2 regions of the Streptomyces sp. NPDC001153 genome follow, and region 2 is predicted to be linked to the other one. Evidence: riboswitches for the same ligand, from Rfam matches in the RefSeq annotation. Region 2 holds a riboswitch; the other holds the start of a gene.

Region 1 (8,172 bases), on a different contig from region 2:
CGGCCTGGGCCGCGGAGTCCAGCGGGCCGGTGCCGCCGATCGCGGACGCCGTGGCGATGATGATGGTCAGGCTGATGACACAGGCGAAGACGGCACCGAGGATGGCGTCGGCGCGGATGAGCGGGTAGTCGGCGGGCTTGGCGCCTCGGTCGACGACGCCTGCGGCGGCGTAGAACTGCATGTACGGGCTGACCGTCGTACCGATCAACGCGACCGCCAGCAGGATGAAACCCTTGCTCGGCTCGATGTGCGGGACGACCAGGTGGTGGCCGACCGCGCCCCAGTCGGGGTGGCCGAGGATCATCGCGACGGGATAGGCGAAGAACGCCAACGACATGATGAGGAAGATGCGTTCGGCCCAGTGGTAGGAGCCGAACAGCACCAGCGCCCACAGCAGGACCGCGGCCGGCGGGATGACCGCCCACTTCGGTACGCCGAGGAGTTCGAAGGCCGCGCCGATGCCGGCGAACTCCGACACGACCAGGCCCGTGTTGGCCAGCAGCAGGCAGAAGACGGCCAGTGCGGTCAGGCGCAGGCTGAACTGCTCGCGGATCAGGGCGCCCAGGCCCTTGCCGGTGTGGGCGCCGAGGCGGACGGCCATCTCCTGCACCATCACCAGGGCGATGGTGACCAGGACCATGAAGAAGAGGGTGCCGTAGGTGAATTGGGAGCCTGCGGAGGCATAGGTGGCGATACCGGCGGCGTCGTTGCCGGCGTTCGCGGCGACCAGGCCCGGGCCCGCGACCGCCGCGATCACGGTGATGCGCCGCCAGCCGGTGCGGCGCGCGGGGGTCTGCGGGGCCGCGGTGGCGGTGTCGAGGTCACGGGTCACTGCAGGAACCTCCTGAAGTGCAGGCGCCCGCGTTCGGGCAGCATCGCGTCGAGCAGGTCGTCGGCCAGGATCCGGCCGATCGGGCGGTCGCTGTCGTCGACCACCAGGAGTGAGGAGGCGCGGGCCGCCACCAGGTGGTCGGCGGCCTCCGCCACGGAGGTGTCGGCCTGCACGGTCTCCGGGGGGCCGAACTGGGCCCGCCAGGCGACCAGGTCGGCGATCGGGGTCGTGTCCTCGGCCACCGCGACGTCGAAGAGCGGGATGTCGCACAGCAGCCGGTCCGTGCCGTCCACGACGGTGACCGCGTCGATCTCGGTGCGGTGCTCGTGCTGCTCGGCCAGCCGTCCGCGTACCTCGGCGACGGTCTCGTCCTGCCGGGCGGTGATCAGCAGCGTGGTCATGGCACCGCCCGCCGTGCCCTCCCGGTGGGTCAGCAGCCGGCGCAGTTCCGCCGCCTCGTCCTTCGGCATCCGTGCCAGCAGGGCCTCGCGCTCCTCACGGGTGAGGTCGCGCAGAGCGTCCGTGGCCTCGTCGGGCTCCATCTCGTCGACGAGGCGGGCGGCGTGCTCCGGCTGGGCCTCGCGCAGCAGGTTCTCCAGCTCGTGCGGTTCCATCTCCTCCAGCGCGTCGGCGGCCTGCTCCGGTTCCAGCCAGCCCAGCAGCTGCTGGCGTTCGGCACGGCCGAGGTCCTCGAGGATGTCGGCGAGGTCGGCCGGGCGCAGCCGGTGCAGCGCCGCCCGGGAGGCGCGCAGCCGGACCTCCGGCGGGCCCTCGGTGGCCTGTTCGGCGAAGGGTGCGACGGCCTGCCAGTCCAGGACCCGCTCCGGGGTCGGGCGGGCCTGCCAGCGGCGCGGACCGAGCCGGCGCAGCAGCGTGGGCAGGGAGACGTCCACCCCGACCAGCACCACCTGGTCCACCAGAGGCGCCAGGTACAGGTCGGCGGCCCGGGTCACCTGCACGCCGTCGACGTCGACCAGTTGGTGGTCCAGGACGTCCTTGGCCAGCAGGACCTCGCCGGGCCGGCGGACGAAGTCCCGCAGGTCGACCCGGGCGGTGCGCAGCCGTACGTGCCCGGCGTGCACCTTGCCGACGGCGTCGGCGGGCAGGAAGGTGCGGCGTCGGCCGATGCGCAGGATCAGCCCGGTGACCGGCGGGTACGAGTCCGCGCCGTAGAGCCGGGCGACGACGTCGACGACGCGGCCGACCTCCTCGCCCGACTGGTTGGAGACCGGGCCGCCGATCAGCCCGGCCAGGGAGACCAGCGAGGTGCGCACCGCCTTGGACGCGGTGGCGCGGCGCTCCAGGGTGACCCGGCGGTCACGCAGACGGGCCGAGGTGGACATGAGCAGAGTGTGGGCAGCCAAGATGAACACCCCCTTGCCCCGGCGTGGCGGGGCTACGGGCGGCCCACGGCAGCACACTTCTTCCCCGAGCGGGCGGCACCGGTCACCGCAGGGCATGGCACGGCAGGCGCACGCCGGCCACGCGGCCTGCCAGGCCGGTGAGCTGGGCGACGGTCAGGGAAGAGGGGGCTGCTCCGGGCCACGGAAGGACGGCGCGGACAACACGAAGAGGGGCCGACTATGGCCCGGACTACTGTCCATGTCGCCTCCTCCCGGTCACGGCCGCGCACGAAGTGTCGCGGTCCTGCGGCAAGGGGCAGCCGGAGCCGGCTCGGCCCGGCGCACCCCAACTCGTCAGAGCTTTGGCACTCCACGGCGTGATCCCCCGCGACTTGGCGGGAGAAGCCACTTGGGGTCACCCCTTGGGCCGGGGAGACCTGTCCTGATCCGGAGCGTCTCTCGACGGGTGGGATCAGTGGCCTGTGTCCGTGAAGACGCCTCACCGAACGAGGTGTCTGCTGAATCCGCGAAAAGGATACGCCCGCCCCGGCCCGCCTTCCGAACCCATGACCGGCCCTTGACCCGGACCGTGGGGAACGAAGACGTTCCGCATCCGCCGTGCGGGCGGCGTCTGTTCGGTGTTCGGCGTGCCTATACCTCGATGTGGGAGCCCATGATGACGGTGCGGTCGCGGGGCAGGCCGAAGTACTCGGCGGCATCGGCCGTGATGTAGGAGGTGGCGACGAACAGGCGCTTGCGCCAGGCGGCCATCGTCGGGGCCGTTCCGCGCCGCAGCTCGATCTTCGACAGGAAGTAGGACGCCTGGTCGAGGTTGAGCGGCCCTTCGGTCCGGGACGGGTCGAGCAGGGCGAGGGTGCCGGGCACGTCCGGCGTCTCCATGTAGCCGAACCGGGCGGTGACGTGGATGATCCCGTCGTCGGCGTAGCCGAGGTCGTCCACGACGACCCGCTGGTCGGCCGGGACGCGGGGCACGGGTTCGGTCGCCAGGGAGAGGATCACGACCTGGTCGTGGCGCACGTGGTTGTGCTCGACGTTGGCCCGCATGGCCAACGGTGCCGTCTGCTTGCCCCGGTTGAGGAAGACGGCCGTACCGGGGATCCGGCGCGTCGGCACCTTCCCCGAGCGGAGGTCGTCGATGAACTCGGGCAGCGGGCCCTCCAGCCGTGCCCGCTCGGCGGTGACGAGTTCGCGGCCGCGCTGCCAGGTCGTCATGACGGTGAACACGGTCAGGCCGATCAGCAGCGGCAGCCACGCGCCGTGGACGAGCTTGGTCAGGTTGGCCGCCACGAACAGCAGGTCCACAAAGAGCAGCACGGTCGCGCCGGCGACGACCAGCCACAGGGGCGTACGCCACTTCGCGCGGGCGACGTAGAAGAACAGCAGGGTGGTGATGGTGATGGTGCCGGTGACCGCCATGCCGAACGCGAAGGCGAGCGCCGTGGAGCTGCGGAAGGCGAAGACCAGGGTGAGGACCGAGACCATGAGCAGCCAGTTGATCCAGGGGACGTAGATCTGGCCGATGGTGGATTCCGAGGTGTGCGCGATCCGCAGCCTCGGCAGGTAGCCGAGCTGGGCGGCCTGGGAGGTGACCGAGTACGCGCCGGTGATCACCGCCTGGGAGGCGATGACGGTGGCCGCCGTGGCGAGCACGACCATCGGCCACTGTCCCCAGGCGGGCACGAGCAGGAAGAAGGGGCTGCTGATGTTGTGCGGATCGGCGAGGATCAGGGCGCCCTGGCCGAAGTAGCTCAGGATGCAGGCGGGGAAGACGAGGAACAGCCAGGCCCGGGTGATCGAACGGCGGCCGAAGTGCCCCATGTCGGCGTACAGCGCCTCGGCGCCGGTGACCGCGAGCACGACGGCGGCCAGGGCGAAGAAGGCGGTGCCGAAATGACCGAACAGAAAGCCCAGGGCGTACGTCGGTGACAGTGCCCGGAGGATGCCCGGGTGGTCGGCGATGCCGGCGATGCCGCACGCGCCGATGGCCGCGAACCAGACGATCATGACCGGCCCGAACACCCGGCCCACCGCCGCGGTTCCCCGGCGCTGCACCACGAACAGCACGACGATGATCACGGCGGTGATGGGTACGACCGCGCCGCCCAGCGACGGCTGGACGACCTTGAGCCCCTCGACCGCGGACAGCACCGAGATCGCCGGGGTGATCATGCTGTCGCCGAAGAACAGCGACGCGCCGAAGATGCCCAGCGCGGCCAGGACGACCGCGGCGCGTCCGCCCTGCCGCGAGCCCCACCGCCGCAGCAGGGTGATCAGTGCCATGATGCCGCCCTCGCCCTCGTTGTCGGCGCGCATCGCCAGCAGCACATAGGTGACCAGGACGATGATCACCACCGACCAGAACACCAGGGACACCACCCCGTACACGTTCTCGGTGCTGACCGGGACGGGGTGCGGGTCGCGCGGGTTGAACACGGTCTGGAGGGTGTAGATCGGGCTGGTGCCGATGTCGCCGAAGACCACGCCGAGGGCACCGATCACCAGCGCGAGGCGCACCGAGTCGTGGCCGCTCGTCCCCAGGGGCTCCGGCGCCTGCGGTACGGCTCCGTCGTCCGACGCGGTTCCCTGCCGGCGTCCGGCCATGGTGCTCCTCCTCCGTGCGGGCCGCTGAACTGCAGGCCAGGGCATCGGGGCGGACGATACCCACCCCAGGGCGCAACCCCCGGGAGGGGGCGCCGTTCCCTCTCGAACGGCGTTTCGCACGGTCGGTCTGCGGGGGGACGAAGTCGGCTACCGCGCCTTCAGCGTCAACGGCCGCAAACTGGGTCACGGCCGGCCGATCAGGGTCAGGACCGGACAGCGCGTGCCGTTCCACGTCCTCAACGCCAGCGCCACCGAGATCCGCAGCCTCGCCCTGCCCGGCCACACCTTCACCGTGGTGGGCCTCGACGGCAACCCCGTACCCCGCCGGGCCAGTGTTCCGGTGCTGTGGATCGGCACCGCCGAACGCGTCTCGGCCCTGGTGGAGATGAACCACCCGGGTGTGTGGGTGCTGGGCGACCTGTCGGACGACGACCGCAACGCCGGCATGGGCACCGCGGTGGAGTACGCCGGCCGCGGCGGTTCCCCCGGTGGATCGCGCCGCCCGCGTTCACCTGGGCCTACCGCGCCTTCGCCCGTCCCGGCTCCGCCCCGCGGCGGCCCGACCGCACCATCGACCTGCTGGTGGAGAAGCGCAACGCCGCCGAGCGGGGATTCAACATCTGGCCCCTCAACGGCGTCCCGTTCTCCCTGGACAGCGACAGGCCGGTGCTGGACGTGAAGCGCGGCAAGCGGTACCGGATGCGGCTCCACCTGCACCGGCACACCTTCGAGATCACGCACATCGCCGGAACGCCCACCCGTGGCCTGCGCAAGGACGTCGTCATGCTCGGCGGTTACCAGACCCTCGACCTCGACTTCACCGCCGACCAGCCCGGACTGTCCCTGTTCCACTGCCATCAGCAGCTCCACATGGACTACGGGTTCATGGTCCTGCTGCGCTGCTCCTGATCCCGCGGAGCCCGGTGCCCTCCCACCCGTTGGGAACCGGCCCCGGTCGGTCTATCGTCGGAATTCTCGGGTCAGGACGAGGAGGACGGCCGGTGATGCCGCAGGACGAGGCCGTGGTGGGCTGTATGGGCAAGGTACTCATCGGGACGCGGGGATCCGCGGGTCCCGGGGAGGTCCTGGTGCGGGTCAGAGGCGGTTCCGAAACGTTCCTGGCCTGGTCCGAGGATCCCCTGCCCGCGGGCGCTACGGTCCTCGTGATCGAATCACGGGGATGCCGCGAGGTCGGCGTCATCGAGTGGGTGGATCCATTGGACGCGCTCGGCGGCGAGGCCGCCGGCGCAGGCTGAGGAGTACAAGCATGTTCGGATACCGCGTTCCCGCTCCCGACGAGGCGATGTTGATCTCGGGCGGAAGGCGGGGACTGGGGGGCGCGCCGTTCCGAGTGGTGACGGGCCACGGAAAGTTCGTGCTCCCGGTCTTTCGCAAGGTCCGGTTCCTCACCCTCTCCATGTGCGAGGCCGAGGTCACCGAGACCTGTGTGACCAAGCAGGGCATCTCGTTGCACGTCCGCGCGGTCATCGCCTTCAAGGTCGGCAACGACCACGAGAGCATCATCAACGCCGGTCAGCGCTTCCTCTCCGACCAGGAGCAGATGTCGGTGCTCACCGGCCGGATCTTCGCCGGCCACCTGCGGGCGATCATCGGCTCGATGACGGTCGAGGAGATCGTCACCGAGCGGCAGAAGCTCGCCGCCGAGGTCCTGGACACCTCCAAGGTGGAGATGGCGAAGATCGGCCTGATCGTCGACTCGCTGCAGATCCAGTCCATCGACGACGGCAACACCGGCTACATCGACGCGATGTCCGCCCCGCACAAGGCCGCGATCCAGCGGCAGGCCCAGATCGCCCAGGCCCAGGCCACGCAGGCCGCGGTCGAGGCGGAGCAGGCGGCCGCCCGTAAGCAGGCCGAGTACGCCCGGCAGACCGCCATCGTCAAGGCCGAGTACTCCGCCGAGGTGGACCGCGCCCAGGCGCAGGCCGCGCAGGCCGGACCGCTGGCGCAGGCCCACGCCCAGCAGGAGGTGCTCGCCGCCCAGACGGAACTCGCCGAGCGCCAGGCCAGGTTGCGCCAGCAGCAGCTGGTCGCCGAGGTCGTCAAGCCCGCCGAGGCCGAGGCCGAGCGGGTCAGGATCCTCGCCGCCGCCGAGGCCCAGCGCATGAAGATCCAGGCGGAGGCCGCCGCCTCCTACGACCGGGTCGCGCTCGACCGGATGCTCATCGACCAGCTCCCGCAGATCGTGAAGGAGGCCGCCGGCGGCCTGTCCGGCGCCAACGTCAACGTCCTGAACGGCGCGGACGGCCTCGGCGAGATCGCCGCCGGCCTGGTGTCCCAGGGTCTGACGATCCTCGACTCGGTCCGGCAGAACCTGGGCGGCCAGGACAAGGACAACAAGGGGGACGGCGACAGCAGGGGCCTGCTCCAGCTGCACTCGGGCAGCAAGGAGCGCAAGTCGGACGACGGCCCCGTGGACATGGACTAGGCGCTCCGCCGGTTCGGCCGGGAGGGGCCGTCCGGCCAGGCGGCGGTGGCCGCATGTCAAACACAGCCCCGCGCGCCTTCGGGGCGCCGCTCCACGACCGTGATGTGGCGGTCCCGCCCGGGACACTCCAGCTCGTCCAGCACCGCGACCGCCAGGTCCTCGGCGCTGATCCGGGACCGGCCACCGGCATCCGTCAGCAGGGTGTCGGTGCCGCGCCGGTAGCGGCCGGTGCGTTCGCCGGGTTCCAATACGGCCGGCGGGCTGAGGTAGACCCAGTCGGCGTCGGTGCGGGCCCGGCAGGCGCGCAGCTGGGCGACGCCGGCGATCGCCACGGCGCGGTGTTCCTCCGGCACGTACGCGGGGTTGTCGGCGACCAGCAGCTCCCGGTCGCCGGGGCTGCGCAGGGCGCCGGCGCCGCCCACCACCAGGACGCGGATCCCGAGCCGGGCGGCGGCGTCCAGCACCGTGCGCGTGGCGCCGACCAGGAAGTCCTGGTCGGCCGGGAACGTCCGTACGGTCAGTACGACGGCGTCGGCGCCGGTCAGCGCCTCCTGCACGGCGCACCGGTCGGCCACGTCCACCGCGACCGGCGTCACCTCAGGGTCGTCGCTCGGCGGCGGCTTCCGGGACAGCGCCGGCACCCGGTGTCCGCGCGTCCTCGCCTCGGTGACCACCCGGGTGCCGACCATCCCGGTGGCTCCGAGCACGGCGATCGTCATCGCACCTGTCCTCATCGGGCTTGTCCTCCTTCGTCCGGGGTCCCGTGGGACCGAGTTGCGCGGCCACCAGCGCGGTCAGCGCCAGGGCGAAGCCCAGGGTCTGCGGCGGGCTCAGCGACTCGCCCAGCGTGCTGCCGATGACGGTCGCGACCAGCGGGGACAGCAGCACCAGCGGCGCGGACGCGGCGACCGGCAGACTGCCGATCC
Region 2 (8,172 bases):
CTCCACGGCGTGATCCCCGTGCGGGGAAGCCACTTGGGGTCACCCCTTAGGCCGGGGAGACCTGTCCTGAACCTGGGCGTCTCTCGACGTCGTCGGGTCAGTGGCCTGTGTCCGTGAAGACGCCTCACCGAACGAGGTGTCTGTTCAAACCGCATAAAGACTACGCCCGCACCCGCCCGCCTCCCTAATCCATGACCGGTCCTTGACCGAGGGCTGTCGAAGACAGGCCGTCACCGGCGTTGTCCGCCACGGTCACCCGTCACCGGAGTGTCCTGGCGAGAACCTGGCCGCCACCCAACCATGTACGACGGCCACGGGCAGGCGCCCGTCCGCGGCGATGATGTCCTCGGGTATGCCCGTGATCCAGGCGGAGAGCGCGGCTCTGCGCAGGTCGGCGGTGCGGGTGGCGAGCCCGGCACGAAACGCGTCCGCGGAGCCCGCGGTCAGTTTCGGGGCGTCCTCGGCCAGCTGCCGGGCGGCATGGCGCACAGCGCGGCGCGCGTACCGGATGTCGAGGTCGCTCATGCCGCCGTAGTCTCCCTTTCCCCGACGAGGCACGTGTCGTCCAAGTGTCACTGTAGATCGCGCTCGGGCGGCCCTGACCGGCGAAGGAAGCACGCATACTCGCTGAAGCAGGCATCCTCGCTGGGGCATCGGCGCTTCGTGAGAATGCGGTCAGTGTGCCGTCAAGGCTCCGTAAATCGGGTGAGCGGCACCCTGGGCGCGGGCGTAGCCTTGTGGAGGTTTGAAGAGGCACCTCGTTCGGTGAGGCGTCTTCACGGACACAGGCCACTGACCCCACGACGTCGAGAGACGCCCAGGTTCAGGACACCTCTCCCCGGCCTAAGGGGTGAGGCCAAGTGGCTTCCCGCCCGGTTCAACGGTTGGGATTACGCCGTGGAGTGCCAAAGCTCTGACGAGTTGGGGTGTGCCGCCCGCTTGGGCCGGCCGCTCCTTGCCGAGTCGATGACGACGCCGTTCACGGGCGTCTCCGGCCGGAAGGAGGCGAGAGACATGGAATGCAGTAGTCCGGGCCGAAGTAGGCCCCGCACCCGCTTGTCCTCGCATTCTTCCGGCACGCGGTAACCACCACCTCCCCTGCGCGGCACCTCCGTCGCGCCATGTCCACGGGCACGGCTGTGCCCGGTGGTGATGCTGTCCTGCGCGCATTCGGCGTGCAGGGGGTGATGGCTGCTGCGTGCCCCCGACCTCCCCCGGACCGGGGGACCGGGGAGGCACCACCATGACCGACACCATCGTGACCACGGTCGCCGCACCCCGCGCGGCGGTACTCGACGACGCGCACATCGGCGACATCCACGGCGCGCTGGGCACCATCCGCCTGGACGACCACGGCGAGCGCCGGGGTCTGTCGGCGAAGCTGAAGACGCTGCTGGCGATCGTCGGCCCCGGCCTGATCGTGATGGTCGGCGACAACGACGCCGGCGCCTTCGCCACCTACGGCCAAGCCGGCCAGAACTACGGCACCCACCTGCTGTGGACCCTGCTCCTGCTGGTGCCCGTGCTGTACATCAACCAGGAGATGGTGCTCCGCCTCGGCGCGGTCACCGGTGTCGGCCACGCCCGGCTGATCCTGGAGCGGTTCGGGAAGTTCTGGGGCGCGTTCAGCGTCATCGACCTGTTCCTGCTCAACGCGCTCACCCTGGTGACCGAGTTCATCGGGATCACGCTGTCCGCCGGCTACCTGGGCCTGCCCAAGGCGGCGGCGGTGCTGCTGGCCGCCGTGATCATCATCGCGTCGGCGTTCACCGGATCCTTCCGCCGCTTCGAGCGGGTGGCGATGACGCTGTGCGCGGCCTCGCTGCTGCTGGTGCCTATCTACTTCATGGTCCACCCGCACGCCTCACGGATGGCCGCCGACTTCGTCACCCCGAACCTGCCGGGCGGCTCCGGGCAGCTGTCCACGGTGATGCTGCTGATCATCGGCATCGTCGGCACCACGGTCGCCCCCTGGCAGCTGTTCTTCCAGCAGTCGTACGTGATCGACAAGCGGATCACCCCGCGGTTCATGCGCTACGAAAAGGTCGACCTGTGGATCGGCATCGTGATCGTGGTCATCGGTGCTGCCGCGATGATGGGCTTCACAGCCGCCGCGTTCTCGGGGACGCACGGCTTCGGCCAGTTCACCGACACCGCCGGGGTCGCGCACGGCCTTGAAGCCAAGGCGGGCAAGCTGGCCGGGGTGCTGTTCGCGATCGCGCTGCTGGACGCCTCGATCATCGGCGCGTTCGCGGTGTCGCTGTCGACCGCGTACGCGATCGGTGACGTACTGGGCATGAAGCACTCCCTGCACCGGGGGGTGGGCGGCGCGAAGGGTTTCTATGCCGTCTACGCCGGGCTCGTTGCCGCCGCGGCCACCATCGTGCTGATCCCGGGCTCGCCGCTGGGCCTGCTGACCGAGGGCGTGCAGACCCTGGCCGGCGTGCTGCTGCCGTCCGCGAGCGTGTTCCTTCTGCTGCTGTGCAACGACAAGCAGGTTCTGGGGCCGTGGGTGAACGGCCCGAGGACCAACGCCTTCACCGCGGCGGTGGTGGGGGTGCTGGTCATGCTGTCGGTGATCCTGACCGCGTCGGTCCTGTTCCCGGACATCAGCGCGGACGCGATCGTCGACATCATGGCCGCCTGCGGGGGCGCCGGGGTGCTCGCCGCGGCGTACGCCTTCACTCGGCGGCGTACGGCCACCAAGGAGGACCCGATCGACCGCACCGGCCGGGACGCCTGGCGGATGCCGCCGCTGGGGAGCCTCACCCCGGCCGTGATGTCCAGCGGCAAGAAGATCGGCATGGGCGCGCTGCGCACCTACCTGCTGGTCTCCGTGATCCTCGTGGTCATCAAGATCGTGCAGGTCGTGGTCAGCCAGTGAGTCACCAACCGCCTCACCTTGAAGGAGGTGTGCCATGCACGCCCTGACCACAATGGACTTCCTGATCCGGCTCGCCACCGGTGCGGCCTGCGGCGCGCTCATCGGCGTCGAGCGGCAGTGGCGGGCACGTATGGCGGGCCTGCGTACCAACGCCCTGGTCGCCACCGGCGCCACGCTGTTCGTGCTGTACAGCGTGGCGGTGGGCGACACCGGCAGCCCGACGCGGGTGGCCTCCTACGTCGTGTCCGGGATCGGCTTCCTGGGCGGCGGGGTGATCCTGCGCGACGGCGCCGGCGTGCGCGGACTGAACACGGCTGCCACCCTGTGGTGCTCGGCGGCGGTCGGCGTCCTGGCCGCCTCCGGACGGCTCGCCCTGGCCGCACTCGGCACCCTGACCGTGCTCGGCATCCACGTGCTGCTGCGCCCGGCCGGACGCCTGCTGGACCGGGCCCCGGCCGCCGGCAGCGACCCGGACGCCCAGGTACGGGCCAGCGTGCACCTGCGCTGCGAGCGCGGGTCCGAGACCCATACCCGGGCCCTGCTCGCCCAGGCCCTGACCGCCTCCGGGCTGACCGCGACCGGTCTGCGGGCCCGCCGCGAGGGCGAGGACACCACCAGCGTCCGCGCCGCCGTCACCGTCAGCGGCGACGTGGCTGCCGCGCTGGAGCAGGTCATCTCCCGTCTCTCACTGGAGCCCGGGGTGCACGACCTGCACTGGCACCTGGACGACGAGGACGACGACGAACGGGCGCCCCGGTCAGGGCAGCGGGTGCTTGCCTGACACCCCGAGCAAAGGGCCTGACAGCCCCAGGACAGCAGTCCGCTTCGCACGACACGATGAAGAGGAAGACAGGGAGGTGTGCGTCATGCGGACGGTACCCCACCCCCGCACCGGGGAGGGCGCGGCGTTCCTCGGCGTGCTCACGCTCGTCGTACTGGAGACGGTCGCGGTCAACACCGCCCCCACGCGCGACAAGCCGGTGGTCGGCGGTGCGCTGATGGGTGCCGCGACCGCGGCGTTCATCCTGGTCGCGGCCATGTGGCACCACCACCGGCAGGCCGAGCAACGCCCTCACAGGGTCGTGCCGCAGGACCTGGGGGACGGGTTGTTCACCGCCCGGTCCCTGGAGTGCTTCCCGATGGAGACCGTCCGGCCCTTCCTGCTCGGCCCGGACGCCCCGAGCCTGAACAGCCTGTACACGGCGTGGCTCCTCGCCACCCACGGTCATGACTCGGCGTGGATCGCACACCACCTCGACCTGCCCCCCGAGGTGATCCATCTGCTGACTGACGCCGCCCGCCAGCGGCACTGACCACCGCCGTTCCCTCCTGACCGTTCACCGCCTCCTGGCACACCGTCCGGACCCGGCGAAGGAGAGTCCCGCATGTCGATGGTCGGCAACCTGCGCAAAGTCGCCCGCCTGACGCGGCGGAGCCGCGGCCGCGTGGACCTCAGCCACCCGGCCCGCTCCCCGCTCGGCTCGGCGATGGTCAACTGCGTCGTCTACCGCGACGGCGCCCGGCAGCCCGGCACCGACACCGTCGAGGAGGCCGTCCAGCAGGTAAGCAAGCACGGCCACGACTTCGTGTGGCTTGGCCTGCACGAGCCGACCGAGACGGAGTTCGCCGAGGTCGCCGAGCTCTTCTGCCTGCACCCGCTCGCCGTGGAGGACGCTGTACAGGCCCATCAGCGGCCCAAGTTGGAGAGTTACGGCGATGTCCTGTTCGCGGTGTTCAAGACCGTCACCTACGTCGAGCACGAGCAGCTGACCGCCACCAGCGAGGTCGTCGACACCGGCGAGATCATGGTCTTCGCCGGCCCCGACTTCGTCGTCACCGTCCGCCACGGAAGCCACGGCTCCCTGGGACCGTTGCGCGAGGACCTGGAGGCCAACCCCGAACAGCTGGCGAAGGGCCCGTCGGCCGTCCTGCACGCCATAGCCGACCATGTGGTCGACGACTACCTCACCGTCACCGACGCCATCCAGGACGACATCGACGAGGTCGAGACCGAGGTCTTCTCTCCGCACGGCTCCCAGACCGCGGACGCCGGCCGTATCTACCAGCTCAAGCGCGAACTCCTGGAGATGAAGCGGGCGGTGGTCCCCCTGGCCCGCCCGCTGGAGATCCTGTCCACCAAGCCGCTGCGCTCCGCCGACCCGGAGATACGGGCGTACTTCCGGGACGTCGCCGACCACCTCGCCCGCGTTACCGAGCAGATCACCGGCTTCGCCTCCCTGCTCGACTCCATCCTGCCTGGGCCGCGATCATCGCCGTACCCACGATGGTGTGCGTCGTGTACGGCATGAACTTCGACCACATGCCGGCACTGCGCTGGACCTTCGGCTACCCCCTTGTCCTCGGCGTCATCGCGACCGCCTGTTTCCTGCTCCACCGCAGCTTCAAGCGCAACGGCTGGCTATGAGCGGGCAGACGCGTTCGCGGTAGCGGTCGGCGTATGGCATCCCGGTATGGGTGAGGGCCCGTGGGTACTCGACTGGAGTGACTGGAGTGACTGGAGTGACTGGAGGTGCGGCCTCATTCCTGTCTCTGCTGGGCCGGATGCTGGGACTGACAGCGTCGACCGACCTGGCACGCGAAGTCGTTGAGACCATGACCCGGGCCGGAGCCGGCGGCGTCGAGGCGCTGGGTAGGTCGGCCGTCCACACCGCCGGGACCGTGGGGCCGGCGGCGGTCAAGACGGTCGGCGGACTGACAGCCGGGATGACCAGGGCTGGTCTGCGAGCTGCCGGAGGGACCGCGCGCGTCGCGGTGTCGGTCGCGCGGCAAGGGACCTCGACGGCCGCGGGGATATCCGGGCGGGCAGTGCGCGCGGGGTGTACTTTGGTCGATCTTCATCCGCGGCGGCACACGCGGCGCCTGTGGACCGGGCACGGACGTGCGCACATCGAGGTGCGGGGGCTCGAACGCGGTGGCCACAGGCGGGAGCGACTGGCCGGCGCCGTGACCACATCACTGCGCGGGCTGGACGGCGTGGGGTGGGCCGAGGTCAACGCTGTCACCGGCCAGGTCCTGCTGGCGTTCGACGAACGCAGGGTCGCCCTCGACCGGCTCATGGACACGGTGAAGGCGGTGGAAGAGGCACAGGGCGTGCAGGATGAGGACTTCGCCTGGGCACAGCCGGTCACTCCGGGCGATGACGCGCCCGTAGCTGCCGTGGTGACCGAGTTGCTGGTCGACTGCGCGGCGGTGGCCGCCGGGGTCGTCCAGCGGGTCCTTCGTCTGCCGCCGCTGCCGCGCGCGGTGCCCGCAGCGGTTGCCACGCTGGAACTGGAGCAGGAGCTGCGCCGCCGCCTGATGCGGCGCATCGGGCCGGTGCAGACCGACGTGCTGCTGTCGCTGGCCGGCGCCACCGTCAACGGACTGTGCGCCGGCATCGGCACATGCCCGCAGTCGACGCGGTCAACCGGCTGCTGCTGCTCGGCGAGATCCGCGCCCGGCACCAGGTGTGGGGGCGGCGCGAGAAGGACCTGTGCTCGGGCCCGGACTGCGTACCGCACACCCGGCCGACGCGACATCTGCGCGCCAGGGCCCGGCCGTCCGGCCCGGTGGAGCAGTGGGAGGAACGGTTGGCCCCGTTCGCCCCGCTCACCGCCGCCACGGTCCTCGCGCTGAGGGGCAGTCCTGGACGTGCGGCGGACGCGCTGCTCGCCACCGTACCCAGGGCCGCCCGCTACGGCCGGGAGGCTTTCGCCGCCACGACCGGACGCCAGCTGGCCCGCCGCGACGTCGTACCGCTCGACCCGTCGGTGCTGCGTCTCCTCGACACGGTCTCCGCCGTGGTGATCGACTCAGCGGTGCTGGACAGTCGGCAGGCGCCGCAGGGTGGGCGCCCGGATTCGCTCGCGGTGCCGCTGCTGGCCGCGGCACGCTCCACCGGGGCGCACGTGCTGCTCACCGACGCCGAGCACATCCACGACCTGCTGGCCCCGACCGACCAGGTCCTCGACCCGGGCGAACGCCTCGCCGACCGCGTGTGTGCGCTGCGAGACCAGGGCGAGGGCGTCCTGGTGGTCTCCGGGGCGGACGCGGAAGCGCTGGCCGCCGCCGACATCGCGGTCGCCATCCCCGACGCACCGGGCGCCGAGGCATCCTGGTCGGCGGACCTGGTCTGTCCGGACGGCCTGGAGGACGCCTGGCGCATCCTGCGCGCGGTACCCACGGCCCGCGCCGTCTCCGCACGCAGCGTCCAGCTGGCGCTGGCGGGATCCGCTGCCGGAACGCTGCTCGTCCTCGTCGGTCCGAAGCACGGCGTCTTCCATGCCCTGCCCCCCCCGTGCACGCCGCGAGCTTGCTCGCCCTGCTGTGGGCCGCTACGACCGCACACCGCACCACTCGGTCCGAGCCGTCAGTAGAGCCGTAGATCGGGATCTCACTGCGGTGGTGAGTCTGCGCTGTGCTGGTGGCCGCCAGGCTGCACCACGCCGGGCATCTCACGCCGGAGCCTGCCGTGTTGACCGTTCCGGGGTCAGATTCAGCGGACCCCTGCTGCCGCCTCGGTGGTGGCCGGGGTGTCGCGCGGGCCGAGGCGCAGGTGCTCGACGTGGTGGAGGGCCTGTTCCAGCAGGTCGGCGACATGGTTGTCGTAGAGGGCGTAGATGACCGAGCGGCCCCGGCGTTCGGTCGTGACCAGGCCGAGGTTGCGCAGCAGGCGCAGTTGGTGGGAGCAGGCGGACTGTTCCATGCCGACGGCGTCGGCGAGTTCCGTCGCCGCGCAGGGGCCCTCCTGGAGGCGGGCCAGGATCCGCAGGCGGAACGGTGTGGCGAGCGCCTGGAGCGTGGCGGCGACGTCGGCGGCGCCCACGGTCTCCAGGCGCTCGCGCGCGGCGGCGGTGGTCTTTGCGCCAGCTCCGTGGCCGCCGCTGGCCCGTAAGGCCCGCCCCCGCGGGCCGTAGAACGGGGCCTGGCCACCGACAACGAGGCACGAAGTGGTCACCCGGTGACCAGGGTCCAGTGCATGTCGTGGAGCGTCTGTCCAATGGGTACGTAGTAGACGCCGGCCAGGCACCAGGGTTTCCTGCGATGACCGTCGAGGACGGTGTCGGGGTTGTACGCAGGCGGGCAGGTGATGGTCCGGTCGAGGGCGGTGATGATTCCGCGTGCTTCATCGGCTGTGTGGTTGCGGACGCTGGCGAAGACCGGGCCGCCACTGTCGCCGTTGACGGCTGCGACACCGCCAGGCGTGGCCGAGGTGGCGTAGGCGAGATCGACATCGGGACGGTAGATGCCGTTGGGCCCGGTGACGCCGATGTCGGTCTGGGCTATGC

Evidence for each region. A riboswitch is a leader RNA that binds a small molecule or an ion and turns the genes downstream of it on or off. The one in region 2 is predicted to bind magnesium.
Region 1: linked by a shared signal. The riboswitch ahead of ACWDEN_RS30325 (magnesium transporter MgtE N-terminal domain-containing protein) and the one ahead of ACWDEN_RS31130 (NRAMP family divalent metal transporter) in region 2 are both predicted to bind magnesium.

The regions. Positions count from the first base shown of each region.
Region 1 covers NZ_JBSFJZ010000030.1:59,110-67,281, reverse strand. Annotated here, with positions in the region: gene ACWDEN_RS30330 (NRAMP family divalent metal transporter) at 1-832, opposite strand, end outside; gene ACWDEN_RS30325 (magnesium transporter MgtE N-terminal domain-containing protein) at 829-2,175, opposite strand; M-box (ykoK) riboswitch at 2,514-2,693, opposite strand; gene ACWDEN_RS30320 (potassium transporter Kup) at 2,827-4,797, opposite strand; gene ACWDEN_RS30315 (hypothetical protein) at 4,841-5,476, shown strand; gene ACWDEN_RS30310 (multicopper oxidase domain-containing protein) at 5,380-5,706, shown strand; gene ACWDEN_RS30305 (hypothetical protein) at 5,802-6,053, shown strand; gene ACWDEN_RS30300 (SPFH domain-containing protein) at 6,065-7,246, shown strand; gene ACWDEN_RS30295 (NAD(P)-dependent oxidoreductase) at 7,303-7,935, opposite strand; gene ACWDEN_RS30290 (EamA family transporter) at 7,844-8,172, opposite strand, start outside.
Region 2 covers NZ_JBSFJZ010000031.1:85,842-94,013, reverse strand. Annotated here, with positions in the region: M-box (ykoK) riboswitch at 1-143, opposite strand, end outside; gene ACWDEN_RS31135 (hypothetical protein) at 253-525, opposite strand; M-box (ykoK) riboswitch at 751-933, shown strand; gene ACWDEN_RS31130 (NRAMP family divalent metal transporter) at 1,244-2,884, shown strand; gene ACWDEN_RS31125 (MgtC/SapB family protein) at 2,919-3,665, shown strand; gene ACWDEN_RS31120 (hypothetical protein) at 3,751-4,197, shown strand; partial or broken gene ACWDEN_RS31115 (magnesium and cobalt transport protein CorA) at 4,270-5,309, shown strand; gene ACWDEN_RS31110 (hypothetical protein) at 6,289-7,260, shown strand; gene ACWDEN_RS31105 (ArsR/SmtB family transcription factor) at 7,380-7,718, opposite strand; gene ACWDEN_RS31100 (trypsin-like serine protease) at 7,838-8,172, opposite strand, start outside.